3 regions of the Williamsia sp. z34 genome follow, and region 2 is predicted to be linked to each of the others. Evidence: predicted binding sites of a transcription regulator. Region 2 holds the regulator's gene; each other region holds the start of a gene.
What was found. Region 2 encodes LexA, which represses DNA repair genes until DNA is damaged. Its sites were predicted from a motif close to CGAACANNTGTTCG; they were not measured.

Region 1 (6,111 bases), on a different contig from region 2:
GAACCTTCTCCCAGGCTGCTGCCAAGGTTTCGTTGACGTGTTGGGCTCGGTTGACCCGCGGTTTTCTTTCCGGATCCACCGACGCCGGCGGTATCCAGCCGACCCGACCCGTGTCGGGGCCTTCGGTGATCATGATTGTTTGCCACTGATGCGGTCCGTCACCGATGAGTTTGTGGTGCGGTGGGCAGGCTGATCCCATCATGTTGATGTCGGTCAGGCCCCCGTTGATCCAGGCAAGTAGATGATGGGCCTCGACCCAGGTCGCCGGATTGGTACATCCAGGATGCGAGCAACCGCGATCCCGGACGAACAACGCCAAACGTTGCCCCTTCTGCGCAGTGCGTTTGGTCCGGCCGAGATGCAACACCTCAGCACTGTGGTCAGCGAACACGGCCAGATATTTGTCCGACCGCGCCGCCAAATTCAGGGCCTCGTTGACCGGAATATCGACTCCCGACGCCGTTCTGGCGATCCCGGCACACTCGTCAAGTTGCTCTTTGGTCATCGTGATGACCAACTGGGCCGGCAAACCCCGATGCGACTTACCCAGCAGGTTGCACTCCAGAATCGTCTTGAGGATCGCCTTGAGCGCGTCGTGACATTGTTGGCCTTTCGAACGGGTATCCCGCTCGGCCGCAGCCCTGATCAACTCTTTGTCCTGTTTCGGATCATCGGACGCACCGGTCGGCGAGTTGGGGTCGGCCGGGTTGTTCATCCCCGGCGCCGCCCACACGTCCATCACCGTCCGCAACAGGGCGAGGGTTTCGGGGTCGAGGGTGCCGGTGATCTTGGCCATCAGATCCACCCCCTGATCCCCGATACCCAGCGAGCGTTTGCGGGCCCGATCGGTGTCGTCGGTCAACCGGCCGTCGGGGTCGACCCGGGCCAACACCGCGCGACCGGCGGCGGTCAGTTGGGTGGGATCTTGGCCGACGGCTTCTTCGGTCATCCAGTGATCGACCACGTCATAGACTGCCGGATCCGAGGCCGACGGGATCTGTTTGCGCACGTCGAGCATGACATCCATGTGCGCCGCCCCGATCAAACCTTTCGACCACGCCTGCTCGGCGGCAGGGCATTTCGGCGCCAACTCCTCACCCTGCATCGTGTGGAATCGGCCGACCGCCTCCAGGGCCCGGATCCGGGACATGGTTTGCCCTTTGGTCAGCCGCAACTCGCTACGGGTGAAACCGAACAGTGACGAATACCCGGCTTCGGTAAACGATGACCGATCCGAGACCCTCAACAGGTGACGCAACCCGGTGAACTCAAACTTACGGGCGATCCGTTCATGCACCCGCACAAGCTCATTGACTTCCGCGCCAGACATATCGGAATCAGCGCAGTCCGCGATATCGGCAACGAGCAACTCCAACTCGAGGTACTTGCGCACCAGTACCGGAACCGGCGAGGAATCAACCGAAGAGTCAACAGGTGGATCGTCAGTCATCATGCCCCCCAGCACATCTGATCAAACGCTTGCGATCAGGATACACCGGAAATCCCAATGTGTCGAATGTTTGTTCGAGTAACAGGCTCTGTGCTTGAGCACTCCTGCGGGGGCAACGTGTCGCGCACGGAGCTGGGCAATCGCGCAGTCGGTCAGCGGGGTTCGAGGCCTCTCATCACGCCGGCCACGTACTGGTCGAGTGCGTGGGGATCCTGTGGTCCTTCGTGACTCACGGTCAGGTAGGCGTAGAGGCCGAGGAAGAAAAAGAGTGCGCTGTGTGCGGGGTCGGCGTCGGCATAGATCTCACCACGATCGCGGGCCTGTTCGATCTGCGTGATGACCAGTTCGATGACGGACAGTCCCTTGGCGGGGGCGGGATCGAGCTGTGGTCGGGTGGGGGAGAAGTAGAGGGCCAGGACGTCCCGGAACAGCTTCTTTCCCAGCCTGCGCTTCGCTGATTTCGTCAGGCGGACGGTCTCATAGAACACTGCGGACAAATCGGTCGACTTGGCGATGAATCGCTCGAGATCTCGTGCTGCCCTGGCAACCTCGGCGTTCTCGATCTCGATGAGTACGTGCTCTTTGTTGGGGAAATGGAAGTAGAACGTGCCGCGTGCGACGCCTGCTGCAGCCACGATGGCACCGACATCCGCGTCGGCCACGCCGGTTCGTTTGAACTCGGCCACCGCTGCATCGAAGATCCGTCGACGTGTCTCGAGGCGCTGTGCCGCACGCCCATTCGGCTTGTCCGGGGTCGGTCGTTCTGGTTTCTTCTCCGCAGCGTTGCCGTGACCCGTCATCTGTCCGAGTCTAGGTTGCGATCACGCGTGTGCGGTTGTTCTCCACCGCGAACCCGATCGCGGTGGTGGTCTGATCTGGGCGGGCGCTTGACCGCTCGGTGTCAGATCAGCGTCGACCAGTACCACCAGAAATGCTGTCCGATCAGGCCGGCGATCACGAGAATCCACACGACCGGGATCAATGAATGGATGCTCAGGGCCGCGTTCACCATCGTCCGCCCGAAACCGTCGGGGACGTGGTCGTCGGCATTGCGCAGGCTCACGTAGCAGAAGGCAACGATGGTCACCACCCAGACGACCATGCAATACGGGCACAACGCGTCGATGCGGTAAAGGCTCTGGAAGATAAGCCAGTGCACGAAGACGACGCCGGCGGTCAGCCCGACCTGCATGCCGAGCATCACCAGGGCAGACGGTTTACGTCCCATCATGACGGCGATCGCCAGCAGGGCCGAGAATCCGATGAGTCCGATCAGCGAGTTCGGAAAGCCGAAGAGCGCCGCCTGGGACGTGTCCATGATCGAGCCGCAATTCAATACCGGGCTGATATCGCAACTGGTCACGTAGTCCGGGTTCGCCGTCAGCTCGAACTTCTCGACGGTCAAGGTGAACGACGCCGCCAGCCCGAGGACCGCGCAGATGCCGAGGATCCAGGGGAGTAGTCGAGGGAACAGGACCGGTGGTGCGTCGTCGGTGCTGTCCGAAGTGGACACGTCTGTCGCTGTCATCGCCACATCGCCTCGCCGTTCATGCCACGAATCTACGCTGACCCTGCAGGCGAGCCGGTCGGGGTGCGGGAGGATGCCATACAGTCGTATAGGCTGGCGGGATCACCTTCAACAGGCAGGTTGGCAGAGTTATGCGAATTGGATTGACCGGCGGGGCTTCGTCGACAGACAAGATCGTCCAGCAGGCCGAGCGGGCCGAGGCGGACGGTTTCACCTCCCTCTGGTACGCCAGCACCGTCGCGGGTGATCCCCTTGCCGCACTGGCGGTGGCGGGCCGGGCCACCGCCTCGATCGAGCTGGGAACCGCTGTCCTCCAGACCTATCCGATCCATCCACTGCTGCAGGCCAACCGTGTTGCCGCGGTCGCCGAGGCGATGGGACGACCCGGTTTCACCCTGGGGTTGGGGCCGTCCCACGGACCTCTCATCGAGGACGTCTACGGGCTGTCGTACGAGCGACCCGGGCGCAATACCGAGGAGTACATCCAGATCATCGCCGCGCTGCTGCACGGCGAGGACGTCGATTTCCGTGGAGAGGACTGGACCGCCAAGAGCGCCGGGCGGATGACAGCGGTCAAACATCAGGTACCGGTGCTGCTTTCCGCCATGTCACCCCGGTTGCTGCGGGTGGCAGGGCAGTACGCCGATGGGACCGTGCTGTGGATGGCCTCGGCGAAGGTCATCGAATCGCAGATCGCCCCGGCCATCAGTGCTGCGGCTGCACAGGCGGGCCGGCCGGCTCCCCGGATCGTGGCGGGATTGCCGCTGGCGGTTCACGACGACGTCGAGGAAGCTCGCGCCGCCGTGGCCGCGACGTCGGGCATGTATGCCGGAATGCCCAACTACCAGCGCGTCATCAGTGCCGGGGGTGCCACCGATGCGGCTGAGATCGCCATCGTCGGCAACGAAGAATCGGTTCGCCTGCAACTGCAGAACCTCATCGATTCGGGTGCCACCGATGTGTGGGCGGCCATCACGCCGGTGGGTCCCGATCCCCGAGGATCGATGCGGCGCACCCGTGACCTGCTCCGCGAGCTGGCGTCAGCCGGGTAGCGTTTGCACTCAACGACCGCCAGTTCGTGTCGACAGGAGATGAAACGTGACCTCCACCGCTGATGCGGAATGCCATCTCGATGACGGTGGTGACGGCGGCCTGACCGCTCGGGCGGTGGCGGCCGTGCGACGGACGGCAGTGGCGCTGATCGGCGCGGATCCCGGTGCAGATCTCTCGGAGGTAGCCCGACGGATCCATGCCCTCGCCGACGACCTCGAGGCCCGCGCTCCCTCGGCGCGTGATCGGATCGAATCAATGGATCGCGAGGGCAGAGGTTCGCTGTACAGCCCGGTGGTCGGTGCGCACAATGCGATCGCTCCGCCCGTCGACCTGGGAGTGACTGCCGATGGGGCCGACGGAACGGTGTCCTTTTCGACCGCCTATGAACGTGCGCCGGGTGTCGTCCACGAGGGTGCCGTCGCCTTGGTTCTCGACGTCGCGCTGGCCAACGCCAACGCCTTGGCCGGCGTCGCAGGGATGACGGCGCAGCTCAACATCCGATTCCATCATCCGGTGCCACCCGATCGGGAGCTGACGATCCGGTCGCGCCACGAACGAGTCGACGGCAGAAAAGCGTATTCGAGCGCCGAGGTCTGGCTCGACGACGAACTGTGTGTGAGTGCCGACGGGTTGTTCATCGCCTCGAGAAAGCGAGTGCCCCATGCCGGGTGACGGTGCGCAACAGTCCGACGGCATCGCGTCGGCGGCGGCCGGGTTGCGACGACTCACCGAACTACTCCTCCGGGTCGACGCCGCCGACCCCGGGCTCGGCGCAGTGGCCGACGAGCTCGACCTGATCACCGAGCAACTCGACGCGCACCGCGGCTCGTCGAGCGAGCGTGACCCGGTGTCGGGTCGGGGGAATCCGATTGCGCCGCCACTTGACCTCGCCGTCGACGGCGACGGGAATGTTGCGGCGACAGGTCGTCTCGGACTGCAATATCAGGGGCCGAAAACGTTGGTGCACGGCGGCATGTCAGCGATGATGCTCAGCCATGTCGTCGCGGCGGCCGGTGGGGCCGGGACAGAGCAGGCGGTGGTGCAGGAGCTGTCGGTGCGGTATCACCGGCCGACGCCGTTGCTGACGGAGCTGCACCTCTCGGCGGAGCGCACTGATCCGTCCGGCCGGCACGTGCACGGGGCGATCGTCGTCGATGGGACGACCACCGTGTCGGCGGAGGCGCGGCTCGCGCCTTCCGCCGCCCCGGTGGTCGTCGATCAATCCTGAACGCCCGCGATCTCTTTGGCCTTCACGGCGAAGTCGGCGAAGCTGGCGCCGGACTTCTCGCGGGTGCTCCACGCGCGGGTCTGCACGTCGTGTCCTTCGGCGGCCTTGCGTAGCGCGCCGACCGTGGCCTGCTCCTTCGGGACGTCCTTGAAGGGATCGAACGAGTACCACTTCATCGCGTTCTGGTAGGTCATCTTGTTGATCTCAGCGTCGGTGACGTCGTATTTGGCGAAGACCCCCTCGAGTTCTTCCGGCGCGTTCGGCCACATCGAATCGCTGTGCGGGTAGTCCATCTCCCAGCAGATGTTGTCGATACCGATTTCGTTGCGCAGTTGCACGCCGACGGGGTCGGAGATGAAACAGGTCAGGAAGTGGTCACGGAAGACCTCGGAGGGAAGCTTGCCCTTGAAATCCTGGTTCGTCCACGTCGAGTGCATGTCGTAGGTGCGGTCGATCCGTTCGAGGAAGTACGGAATCCAACCGGTGCCGCCCTCGGACAGGGCGATCTTGAGGTCGGGGAACTCTTTGATGGGCGCGGACCACAGGAGGTCGGCCGCGGCCTGCACGATGTTCATCGGTTGCAGGGTGATCAGTACGTCCATCGGGCTGTCGGGCGAGGGGATCGACAGGCGTCCGGACGAGCCGATGTGGACGTTCATCACGGTGTTGGTGTCGACCAGCGCCTTCCACAGCGGATTCCAGTAGTCACTGTGGAAGCTGGGATAGCCCAGCGCCGAGGGGTTTTCGGTGAAGGTCAGTGAGTGCACGCCCTTCTCGGCGACCCGACGCACCTCCTGGGCGCAGAGCTCGGCATCCCAGATCGGTGGCAAGGCCATCGGGATGAACCGTCCC
Region 2 (6,111 bases):
CGTGGTGAACAAGATCGACGTGGCCGACCCGACGGTCCTGACTCAGCTGCGGGGTCTGTTCCCTGATGCGGTCTTCATCTCGGCGGCCACCGGAGAAGGCATCCCGGAGCTCCTCGAGCGAGTGCGCGAGCTGGTGTCGCGGCACGACGTCCATGTCACCGTCCGCGTGCCCTATTCCCGGGGTGACCTGGTCTCGCGGATCCACGCCGAAGGCGATGTCTCAAGGGAAGAACACGGGCCCGATGGCACCGAGATCGTCGCGAGTGTTCCCTCGGCGCTGGCCAGTGCGCTGACCGAGTTCGCGGCCTCCGATCTGTTCTGAATCAGGCTGTTCCTGAAATCGGGACCGTCGAGCCTCTTGGGGTAAATGTAGAATCCAGTTACAGTTGTTGGAACCTGCACGTTTTGACACCTCGTTATGGAGACCTTGATGGAACGTACGCTTTTCGAGCCTGAACACCTCCTCTACCGCGATTCGTACCGCAGCTTCCTCGAGCAGCACGTGGCGCCGCACCACGCGCGGTGGGAAGAGCAGAACATCGTCGATCGCGATGTGTGGATCGAAGCAGGTAAGAACGGCTTCCTCGCCGTGGATGCACCCGAGGAGTTCGGCGGCGGCGGAGTCGACGACTTCCGCTATCAGGCCATCGTCTCCGAGGAATCCGCCCGCGGTGGATACAGCGGTCTGGGATTCACCCTGCACAACGACGTCATCGCGCCGTACCTGCTGGAGCTGACGACCGACGAGCAGAAGGCGCGCTGGCTTCCCGGGTTCACCTCCGGTGAACTCATCACCGCCATCGCGATGACCGAGCCCGGAACCGGTTCAGACCTGCAGGGCATCAAGACCACCGCCAAGAAAGACGGCGACCACTGGGTGCTCAACGGATCGAAGACCTTCATCACCAACGGCATAAACGCCGACCTGGTGATCGTGGTCGCACGTACCGACCCGGAGGCCGGCGCGAAAGGCTTCAGCCTGCTGGTCGTCGAACGCGGTATGGAAGGCTTCGAACGCGGCCGCAACCTCGACAAGGTCGGCATGAAGGCACAGGACACCGCCGAGCTGAGCTTCGACAACGTCCGCGTGCCCGCCGAGAACCTGCTCGGTGAAGAGGGTCTCGGCTTCATCTACCTCATGCAGAACCTGCCACGCGAACGGCTGTCGATTGCGGTGGTCGCTGCTGCCGCGATGGAGCAGGTGCTGGAGACCACCGTCCAGTACGCCAAGGACCGCAAGGCTTTCGGTCGTTCGATCGGCACCTTCCAGAACACCCGGTTCCTGCTGGCCGAGCTGTCCACCTCGACCACGACGACCCGCGTCTTCGTCGATCACTGCATCGGTCTGCTCAACGAGAAGAAACTGACCGTCCCCGACGCCGCGATGGCCAAGTACTACGCGACCGAGAACCAGGTGCACCTGGTCGACCGGTGCCTGCAGCTGCACGGTGGGTACGGCTACATGCGTGAATACTCGGTCGCCAAGGCGTTCCTCGATTCTCGCGTGCAGACCATCTACGGCGGAACGACCGAGATCATGAAGGAAGTGATCGGCCGCAGCCTCGGGGTCTGACCCCAGGATCTGATCGCTCACCGCCTCGAACGCGAAAGGCGGGGTGTACCGGAAAGTTCCGGTACACCCCGCCTTTCGCACTGTCTGGGGATGATCTGCCTACGACCGGCAGGTCAGAGTCGGCGCATCACGGTGACGACCTTGCCCAGGATGACGGCGTCGTTGCCCGGGATCGGATCGAACACCGGGTTGTGGGGCATCAGCCACACCGCGTCCTTGGTCCGTTTGAACGTCTTGATCGTGGCGTCACCGTCGATCATCGCGGCGACGATGTCGCCGTTGTCGGCCACATTCTGCTGGCGTACGACCACCCAGTCGCCGTCGCAGATGGCGGCGTCGATCATCGATTCGCCGACGACCTTGAGCAGGAACAGCGAACCCTCGCCGACCAGCTCCTTGGGGAGAGGGAAGACGTCTTCGACGGCTTCTTCGGCCAGGATCGGCCCGCCGGCGGCGATCCGGCCGAGCACCGGGACGAACGTCGGCGTGGGCATGGATTCGTCCGGTGTCTGGACCTGACCGGCCGCGGTGGCCGGGTTGAGGTCGGTGTCCTGGATGTTCACCGCGCGGGGCCGGTTGTTCTCGCGCTGCAGGAAACCCTTGCGTTCGAGGGTGCGGAGCTGGTGGGCGACCGAAGACGTCGAGGTCAGGCCCACCGCGTCGCCGATCTCCCGGATGCTCGGCGGGTAGCCGCGTTGGCGGACCGAGGTACGGATGACCTCGAGAACTGCTTTCTGGCGAGGGGTCAGTGAGCCCTCGGCGAGTGGTTCGGTGGCGACCACAGTGGTCGCGGCCCCGTCCGCCGGTGTCGGGGGCTGGGTTGTATCGGCCATCAGGTCCTCCAGTTCATGCGGTGTCGGGCGGGGTCCATGGGACAAAGATAGTGCAAATGGTCACAAGTCTCAAACATTTGTTCGAGAAGGCGTGGCGCTTTGTCGGAGGCCCGTGATACAAATCGAACACTCTTTCAATCGAACGAGTGATCGAATAGGGATTGAACCGATGACCGAGGACTGAACCCATGACTGCAGCCACCACCATCACCCGGCCGGCCACAGCTCGGCCTGTTCACCACCCCGAGAGCGATACCGCCACGCGCACCACGCGCCCGGTACGGCCCTCGGACACGACCCGCCCCGCCGGTCGCCGACTGTCCGCGCAGCGCCGCGTGGCCGTCTCCTGTGCCGCATCGCGTAACTCCGAGCAGCGGATACCGACCGAACGTGAGATGGTTTTCGTCCGTAGGCGCGCCTGGGCGGGCGCGGCGGTCACCGGCGTGGGGCTGATGCTGGTGGTCGCCTTCATGACGTTCTTCGGCGGAGTCATACAGCAGTCGAGCGATCCGGCCCGGCTGGGCACCGAGGTCGTCCGCGTCCAGTCGGGGGAGTCGTTGGGCGCCATCGCATCACGTATCGCCCCCGAGATGCCGACCGAGACCGTGGTCGCAAAGATCATGGAGCTCAATGCAATGAACAACTCGGCACTGTCGGTGGGTCAGGCATTGGTCACCCCGGTCTACGCGAGGTAGACGGTGGAGGGGCCGCGATCACGGACGGTATCCTCGAAGGCAGAGTGTCTGGTCAATCCGCCCAGGCCGTCGACTGTCGAGGGATCGTGCATGCATTGCCCGTTTTGCAAGAACGAGGACACCCGCGTAGTCGATTCGCGAGTGGCGGACGAGGGGCAGGCCATCCGTCGTCGCCGTGCCTGTTCGCAGTGTGCACGCCGCTTCACCACGGTGGAGACCGCGGTGCTGTCGGTGGTCAAGCGCACCGGCGTCACCGAACCCTTCAGCCGCGAGAAGGTCATGCGCGGCGTCCGCCGCGCCTGCCAGGGCCGTTCGGTGGACGACGACAAGTTGCAGCATCTCGCGCAGCAGGTGGAAGAAGCCGTGCGGGCATCGGGTTCGGCGGAAGTCCCCGCCAACGAGGTGGGTCTGGCCATCCTCGGCCCGCTCCGGGAACTCGACGAGGTCGCCTACCTTCGATTCGCCTCGGTCTACCGGTCATTCGACTCGGTGGACGATTTCCAGAAAGAAATCGACGACCTCAGGTCGAGCAAGTCCTGACGACACCCCGCGGCCTAACGCAGGTCGCGGATCGCCTTGATGGCACGCTTTTCTGAAATCGGGTATGCGGTTCGGAGCTGTTGAGCGAACAGTCCGACTCGTAATTCCTCCACTATCCAGCCCGCCGCCTCGCTGACCGCATCGCGACGTTCCGGTGGAATCGTCCGCAGGTGGTCGGTCCACGCGGCCACCACGCGGTCGATGGCTGCCATCGACGCGGAATCCCGTGCAGCCGAGGCGGGTAGCTGTTCCAGCCGGGCCAGCGCAGCATCGAGGTAGCGCGGGATCTCGGCGAGATGTTCGGCACCGGTGGCCGAGATGAACCCATCGAAAACAAGCTCCGCGAGTTGATCCCGCACGTCGTCGGCTGCGTCGGAGACCGTTGTGGCCGCGATGGCGGTGCGCAACGGGGCCACCCGGCTCAGGATAGCCGCGGCCTGACGCAGTTTGGTCGTGGCGCGGCTCGTGACCTGCCCCGTGACATGGCTTTTCAGTGCGGCGTAGTCGGCAGCGTTCCAGACCTGCGGCTGCGGGGGGACCAGGTCGATCACCGCAGCGCGCACGCAGTCGGCGAGCAGCGCCTCCCCGGTCGGGTACGGGCTCTGGCTCAGCGCCAACCGCTGCGCGGTGCCGAGCGCCGACGTCGCATTCGGGCGCAGGCCGGGCACATCATTGATCAGTAGCCCGATCAGGGCGTTGTACATCGCGCTGCGCTGCTCGGACTCGGTCGACATGGGTGCGACGGTGAAACCGCCTTTCCGTGGCACCAGTGCCGGATAACTCGTGATCTCCTGTCCGGCAACGATATTGCGCACCGAACGAGGGATGGTCCCGAACGTCTTGTCGGTCCAGGTCGTTGCCACCGGCGCCGGCGCTGTCGCGGCCTCTTTCTCGAGTGCCGCGCGGGCCTTGCCGCCGAGGCGCTCCTGCAGTTCCGCCAGTGACTTGGAATGGCCGAGCTCCTGACCGTCGGGGCCGAGAGCCACGAAGGTCATCCGCAGGTGGTCGGGGAGTGCGGTCGGCCGCAGGTCGGCGGCTGCGATCTTCACCCCGGTGATCCGGGTGAGTTCGGCGGCGACACTGGAGGTCAGCGGTTTCGCACGTGGTGTCACCGCGTCGAGGATCTGCGAGGCCAGGTCCGGAGCCGGACCGATCTGACGCCGAAGGGTTTTCGGGAGCGTGCGGATCAGTTCGGTGACGAGTTCGGTGCGCATGCCGGGGACCAGCCAGTCGAAACCGGAAGGCCGGGCCCGCATCAGCAGGGGCAGCGGGATCAACACGCTGACGCCGTCGTCCGCGGTGCCGGGCTCGAAGCGATACCGGAGATCGTAGGTGGCATCGGCCTGCCGCCAGACGTCCGGGAAACCGGCCGGATCGCCGGCAACGACGTCGGCCGGATCGAGATCGAGGAGATTCGGGTTCTTCTTGCGCGCGGTCTTCCACCACGTGTCGAAGTGCCTGCCCGAGACCACCTCGTCGCCCACATGGCGGTCATAGTGGGCGAACAGCGTGTCGTCGTCGACCACCAGATCGGTGCGCCGGACCCGGTGCACCGACTCTTCGGCATCGTCGAGTAGCGCCCGGTTGCGGTGGAAGAACGGATGCTGTGTGCGCCAGTCACCTTCGACGAGGGCACTGCGGATGAACAACTCGCGGGCGGCCTCGGGATCGATGGATCCGAAGTTCACCCGGCGCCTGGTGACCAGGGGTACACCGTAGAGCGTGACCCTTTCATAGGCCATCGCCGCAGAGTGTTTACTCGACCAATGTGGTTCGCTGTACTGGCGTTTCACCAGATCCCCGGCCAGACGCTCCGCCCATTCGGGTTCGATGCGGGCGACGGTCCGGGCCCACAGTCGAGAGGTCTCCACGATTTCGGCTGCCATCACGAACCGGGGTGGCTTGTTCGACAGGTGTGAGCCGGGGAAGATCATGAACTTGGTGCCGCGCGCGCCGAGGAACTCCTTGGATTCGCCCTCACGGACACCGATCTGACTGAGCAGCCCGGACAAGACCGACTGATGGACGGCCACTGCCGTGGCCGAATCGGGTTCGGGCGTCTCGAAGTCGCCGGGGACGGTCCAGCCCAGGTCGCGGGCGATCCGGACGAGCTGTGAATGCAGATCGCGCCACTCGCGGATGCGCAGTGCGTGGAGGTATTCACGGCGCATACGTTTGCGGAACTGGCTCGATGACAGTTCTTTTCGGGTGTCCTCGAGATAGGTCCACAGGTTGAGCAGTGTGAGGAACTCGGATCCGTCAGCGGCGAATCTGTGGTGTGACTCGTCTGCGGCCTGCCGGTGTTCGGCGGGCCGTTCCCGGACATCGGGCAACGACAGCGCTGCGGTCAGCACCAGCATCGGTCCGAGAACACCCTGTTTGTCGGCCTCGACCAGCATGCGGGCCAACCGTGGGTCCACCGGGATCCGCGCCAGTGACCGACCGATCGGGGTCAGTCGCCGTACCGGGT
Region 3 (6,111 bases), 550 kb from region 2:
AAGAGGAACTGCGCCTTCAGCACGCGGTCACGCTGTTTCTGTATGGAATGCTGCCTCGCTGATCACTGGTCAGGGCTGGTCGCCACGCATGGCGGGCCGGTGGTGCCGGCTGATGGTTACCTAAAACTTTAAATATCCGGTTTCGTGTACATAGTCGATACTCGGAGTTATGCTCGTCACACCTCGCACCATATGTGCAGGTCAGGAGGGGCGGAGCCTTCTTCGTGATGCGATCGACCGGCGTCGCAGCGCACTCGACTGCTGGGGAATGTTCCATCAGGCGAACCCAATGATCCCAGGAGTTTCATGAGCGACTTCGATTCGATCAACTACTTCACCGACACTTGGATCGTCGATGGCCCATACCCCTACTACGACCATTTGCGGTCGAAATGTCCGTTCGGCACGCGTCGGGTCATGACGCGATGACGGTGACCGGCCTCGAAGAAGGGGCCGAGGTCCGCCAGTCCTCCTGCGAGCCGACCTACATCGTGCGCGGTCTGGCCGTGTTGCACTTCGACTTCACACCTATTCCGTGAGCGGGCGGCGACGGTAAACGCCGCACGTTCTGGCTGATCCACTGGCGGCGCGGCGCAGGAACTCCGCGGTTGGGTTACAGATTCAGTGGCACATCCTTGCAAATGTGCTATTTCGACACAGGAGGAGCAAGTTGAAATCACACCTTTCGGGCATCGCATTGGTGGCCGTTGCGCTGATCGTCGTCGGCTGTAGTAGCCGTGATGGTGGTGAAAAGAACGACGCCGGTGGTACGTCCGCATCCGGAGGGACCTCGACGGCCGTATTCGGTGACCTGGGTGAGATCTGTGACACGGGATCACCGAAAGGTTCTCCTGCGCAGGGAGTTACCGAGACCGAGATTCATGTCGGTGTGGCATCGGACATCGGTTTCACAAAGGTCTCCGAATTCCCGGATGCAGCAAAGGTTTTCACGTCCTGGTGCAATGAACAGGGTGGAATCAATGGGCGCAAAATCGTCGCGACCACCCGCGATTCGAATTTGTTGCAAGTGCGTCAGCAAATGGTGACGGCTTGCCGTGAGGACTTCGCCCTGGTCGGCGGAGGTCATGCCTTCGATGGGCTGGGCGTCAAGGAACGTCTTGCGTGCGGGTTGCCCAGCTTCCCGGCTCAGGTGGCTCAACCACAGTCTGTAGGGTCGGACCTGGAGGTCAGCGCTTCGCCGAGTCGGGTCGCCGGGTATGACCCGTTCTACGGCATGGGCCAGTGGCTCATTCAAGATGCCTACCCTGAATCTGCCGGCGCGATCGGGATCATCAGTGGGGATTCTCCGGTTGTGAAAACGACGGGTGACCAGTCGGAGGAAGCTCTCACGGCAGCCGGGGGCACCATCATCTATCGCGATTCATATCCTCCGACAGGGATTGCCGACTGGACGCCCTATGCCCAAGCCATCAAGAACAAGGGCGTGAAGGGTCTGTTCTTCTATGGGGTGCCCGAGCAGTTGGCAAAGCTCGAAAGTTCGCTTACCGACATGGATTACAAGTTGGATTGGATCAACCCGGGTAACAATGCGTACAACGATTCGTTCATCGAGGCATTGGGTACGTCGGCCGGCGAACAGAATAATGTAGTGGAACTCGGCGGAGTTGCGCCGTTGGAGAGTGCAGACGAGGTGCCGGCGATGCAGCAGATCCATGACCTCTACAACCGCTATGCGCCCGACGCAGAATTGACGTTGCCATCGATTAAAGCATTCTCTTCGTGGCTGCTGTTCGCCAAGTCGGCGGCAAGCTGTGGGGATGATCTGACGCGTACCTGTACCTATGAGGCAGCCGTCAAAGAAACGGCGTGGACGGGTGGTGGCCTCACCGCGCCGATCGATCTGACGCCGGGCGCTGCGCCGTCACCCTGTTTCAACGTCGAGCAGGTGACGCCGGACGGCTGGATGGCCGCGGACTTCAAACCTGACAATGGTCCGTATCGCTGTAACATTCCGGCCTTCAAGTATCAGAATGACTACGGCAAGGCGATGACACTCGCTGATGTCGGCAAAACCATGGCCGACATCAAGTAGGAGCCGTCACCGGGTAGCGACACCAAAAGTCCTGCCCGGTGACGAACGCCCGTCATGAGGTTGCTGCGCCGGCTCCGTAGGCGATTTATGGCTGGCCGCCACTCAAATCTGTTGTGCGATCTCGACAACTCTGTCACGGGCGGCGGCCGCAGAGGTGGTGGCCTGTTCGGTGAACGGATCCAGAGCCGGGATCCGTCCGACGAGAGTGAGATCCGACGTCACCACCTCGACTTTCATACCCAGAGCCACACCGAGGACCTGCATGAGCGGGGGAACGGTGTGGTCAAGACCTTCGTCGTTCGACCCGGGTCCGTATGTCAGGCCACGTGATGAGATGACCACCACGGGAATCCCGGCGAATGGCTGATCGGCAGTGTCGTACGGCGCGGTGGTCCCAAGAACGTGGATGTGGTCGACCCAGGCCTTGAGCGTCGAGGGAATCGACCAGTTGTACATCGGTGCGCCGATGACCACCGCATCCGCGGCGGATATCTCCGCGATCAGTTCAGCCTGCAGCGCTTCTGCTTCCGGCGCGACATCCTCGATATCAACCCGGAGTCGCGGGGCGTAATGCAATCCGGCATCGGAAATGTGCGGCACCGGCTGTGCATGCAGATCTCGGTACGTGACCGTCCGTTCTTCTCCGCGTCCGAGCCACGTGGTGGCAAAGAGTCCGGTCAGCTCGCGGGAGACCGACGTCTTCGGATTGGCGGACGAATCGATGTGCAGCAACGTTGGCATCTGATCATTCTGCACCAGCGCTCGGGTAACGGATCGGACCGCGTGTCCGACACGCGCAAGGCGTTGTCCCACAGGTGGTTTGTCAAAGCAGGACACCTAAACCCGTTGCTCGAACAAACATTCGACAGATTAAGATTTCCGGTGTATTCTGATCGTAAGCGTTTTGATCAGATGTGCTGGGGGGCATTATGTCTGACGATCCACCTGTTGACTCTTCGGTTGATTCCTCGCCGGTTCCGGTACTGGTGCGCAAGTACCTCGAGTTGGAGTTGCTCGTTGCCGATATCGCGGACTGCGCTGATTCCGATATGTCTGGCGCGGAAGTCAATGAGCTTGTGCGGGTGCATGAACGGATCGCCCGTAAGGTCGAGTTCACCGGGTTGCGTCACCTGTTGCGGGTCTCGGATCGGTCATCGTTTACCGAAGCCGGGTATTCGTCACTGTTCGGTTTCACCCGTAGCGAGTTGCGGCTGACCAAAGGGCAAACCATGTCCCGGATCCGAGCCCTGGAGGCGGTCGGCCGATTCCATACGATGCAGGGGGAGGAGTTGGCGCCGAAATGCCCTGCCGCCGAGCAGGCCTGGTCACGCGGTTTGATCGGGGCGGCGCACATGGATGTCATGTTGGATGTGCGTAAGCAGATCCCGTCGGCCTCGGACCTGGCAGTGTATGACGTGGTGGATCATTGGATGACCGAAGAGGCCGTCGGCCAAGATCCCACCCAGTTGACCGCCGCCGGTCGCGCGGTGTTGGCCCGGGTCGACCCTGATGGCCGGTTGACTGATGATTCGGATCGGGCCCGTAAACGGTCGATGGGTATCGGGGATCAGGGGGTGGATCTGATGGCCAAGATCACCGGCACCCTCGATCCCGAAACGCTGGCCTTGTTGAGGACGGTGATGGATGTGTGGGCGGCGCCGGGGATGAACAATCCAGCCGACCCCAACTCGCCGACCGGAGCCTCCGATGACCCGAAACAAGACAAAGAGCTGATCAAGGCTGCTGCTGAGCGTGATACCCGTTCGAAGGGCCAACAATTCCACGACGCGCTCAAGGCGATCCTGAAAACCATTCTGGAGTGCAATCTGCTGGGCAAGTCGCATCGGGGTTTGCCGGCCCAGTTGGTCATCACGATGACCAAGCAACAGCTTGACGAGTGCGCGGGGATCGCCAGAACGGCGTCGGGAGTGGACATTCCGGTCAACGAGGCCCTGAATCTGGCCGCCCGGTCGGACAAATATCTGGCCGTGTTCGCCGACCACTCCGCTGAGGTGTTGTATCTCGCCCGGACCAAACGCACTGCGCAGAAGGGGCAACGGTTGGCGTTGTTCGTCCGGGATCGAGGTTGTTCGCATCCTGGCTGTACCGATCCGGCGACCTGGGTCGAGGCCCATCACCTACTTGCCTGGATCAACGGGGGCCTGACCGACATCGACATGATGGGATCAGCGTGCCCGCCGCACCACAAACTCATCGGTGATGGACCGCATCAGTGGCAGACGATCATGATCACCGAAGGCCCCGACACGGGTCGGGTCGGCTGGATACCGCCGGCGTCGGTGGATCCGGAAAGAAAACCGCGGGTCAACCGGGCCCAGCATGTCAACGAAACCCTCGCAGCAGCCTGGCTGAAAGTGCTCGCCGACCGCCAGGACTCACTCGCACAACACCGACAAAAAATCTCCCGCGATCACGACAACTCCAAATCCGAACTCGATCCGGAATCAGGGCCCGAAGCGGACTTCATCAATCCTGACCAGGTCGAATAGTCGTCAACTCGAACATGTTTCGTGATCGCGAGCGTCCCGCTGCGGTGATTCGGATACGAATAGCGGCAGGCCCCTGCGAATTTGTGAAATCGCAGGGGCCTGACAGGGATCGGGGTGTCGACCGGCTGACGGTCAGGGAGTGAGGTTCTCCCGGAAGAGGCTTTCGAGGGTGTTGAAGTGACGTTCGTCGGCATCGCGACGATAGGACGGTAGGTCGGACATCGTGAAGCCGTGCGGCGCTTCTGGATACACCTCGGAGGTGTACAGCAACCCGGCAGCGTCGAAAGCCCGTTCCAGGATCTCGATCTTCTCGGCGGGCATCGACCGATCGTTGTCGGCATGTCCGAGGTACAGGCGCGCTCGCGCGTTCTTGGCCACGATATGTGGGCTGTCGACGGCGTCCGTCACAAGATTGCCCCCGTGGAATCCGGCAGCTGCCTTGACTTGTTCCGGTCGTGCGCCGGCGGTACGCAATGCCAGAGCCGCACCCATGCAATACCCGGTGACACCGATCCCGTCACCGCTGACCTCCGGGAGCTCGAGCAGTCGATCAACGTACTCTCCGACGTCCGCGGTGGCCAGACCCGAGCCCAGCGATCGAACTCGACCCATCGCGCCGGCCATGAACTCATCACGGTAGGTGGGATCGCTCAGATCGCCCTGGACCGCGAGATCTTCGATGGTGCCATGGCGGTAGAACGCGTTGGGGGCCATGACGACAAAACCCCAACCGGCGATTCGGTCAGCCATCTCGTAGATGCGCGGGCGAAGACCGAAAGCATCCATATACAAGAGGACGCCGGGATGAGAATTCTCATCTGGTCGGGTTACATAGGCTTCCGCAACGCCGTGTCCGGCCTCGATCTCGATGGTGGTGCGCAACATGAACACAACGCTACCGGGGCCTCCCGTGCGGGTTTCGACGGGTCAGCCCTGCGCTGTCATGACCTCACGGGTACGAACTCGGGTTGGTCGAGCAGTCGTAGCCAGCTGCCGTCGGGTTGCTTGCGCGCCACCTGGGCGCGGGCCCCGGCACCGTCTCGCGGCGGGGTCGAAGTCAAGGCGATATCGCCGCTGACCAGCGTCGGCAGAGGTTCTTCCGCCTGGAAACGGGGTTGATGTGACAGCACCTGAGTCCACAGTTCTCGGATCGCTGCCCGTCCCACAGTCTGCTCGCCAGGTGGGTACGCCATCACCGCATCCTCTTCATAGAGCAGGGCGACACCCTCGGCGTCGCCGGCATTCGATCGTTCCACGAACAGTCGGGTCAGGTCTTCGGGACGACGCGCGGTCTCTCGGGGTGACATTGTTCATCCTTCCGTAGGTGTGATCCCAGCCTCGCTCTACCTGCACAAGAAGTCCAATACATTGTTCTGCCACATACTAGAATCAGAGCTTATGGAACTGAGACAGTTGGAGTACTTCGTCGCGGTGGCCGAGGAAGCCAACTTCACGCGTGCGGCCGAGCGGGTCCGGATCAGCCAGTCCGGGGTGAGTGCCCAGATCCGGCAACTCGAACGAGAACTCGGCGCGCAACTGTTCGATCGG

Region 1: a site for LexA is predicted at 1,514-1,527, ahead of AC51GT_RS16255 (HNH endonuclease signature motif containing protein). Genes of this name have one in related genera too.
Region 3: a site for LexA is predicted at 2,905-2,918, ahead of AC51GT_RS08215 (HNH endonuclease signature motif containing protein). Genes of this name have one in related genera too.

The regions. Positions count from the first base shown of each region.
Region 1 covers NZ_JCANWW010000006.1:92,965-99,075, reverse strand. The annotation lists gene AC51GT_RS16255 (HNH endonuclease signature motif containing protein) at 1-1,453, opposite strand, end outside; gene AC51GT_RS16250 (TetR family transcriptional regulator) at 1,603-2,250, opposite strand; gene AC51GT_RS16245 (vitamin K epoxide reductase family protein) at 2,352-2,978, opposite strand; gene AC51GT_RS16240 (TIGR03564 family F420-dependent LLM class oxidoreductase) at 3,110-4,030, shown strand; gene AC51GT_RS16235 (PaaI family thioesterase) at 4,077-4,703, shown strand; gene AC51GT_RS16230 (PaaI family thioesterase) at 4,693-5,259, shown strand; gene AC51GT_RS16225 (amidohydrolase family protein) at 5,250-6,111, opposite strand, start outside.
Region 2 covers NZ_JCANWW010000002.1:268,841-274,951, forward strand. The annotation lists gene hflX (GTPase HflX) at 1-322, shown strand, start outside; gene AC51GT_RS05585 (acyl-CoA dehydrogenase family protein) at 431-1,573, shown strand; gene lexA (transcriptional repressor LexA) at 1,687-2,406, opposite strand; gene AC51GT_RS05595 (LysM peptidoglycan-binding domain-containing protein) at 2,595-3,101, shown strand; gene nrdR (transcriptional regulator NrdR) at 3,192-3,641, shown strand; gene hrpA (ATP-dependent RNA helicase HrpA) at 3,656-6,111, opposite strand, start outside.
Region 3 covers NZ_JCANWW010000002.1:819,850-825,960, reverse strand. The annotation lists gene AC51GT_RS08235 (TetR/AcrR family transcriptional regulator) at 1-62, shown strand, start outside; gene AC51GT_RS08230 (hypothetical protein) at 393-539, shown strand; gene AC51GT_RS08225 (ABC transporter substrate-binding protein) at 671-2,053, shown strand; gene AC51GT_RS08220 (FMN-dependent NADH-azoreductase) at 2,156-2,794, opposite strand; gene AC51GT_RS08215 (HNH endonuclease signature motif containing protein) at 2,983-4,563, shown strand; gene AC51GT_RS08210 (dienelactone hydrolase family protein) at 4,696-5,448, opposite strand; gene AC51GT_RS08205 (YybH family protein) at 5,505-5,870, opposite strand; gene AC51GT_RS08200 (LysR family transcriptional regulator) at 5,962-6,111, shown strand, end outside.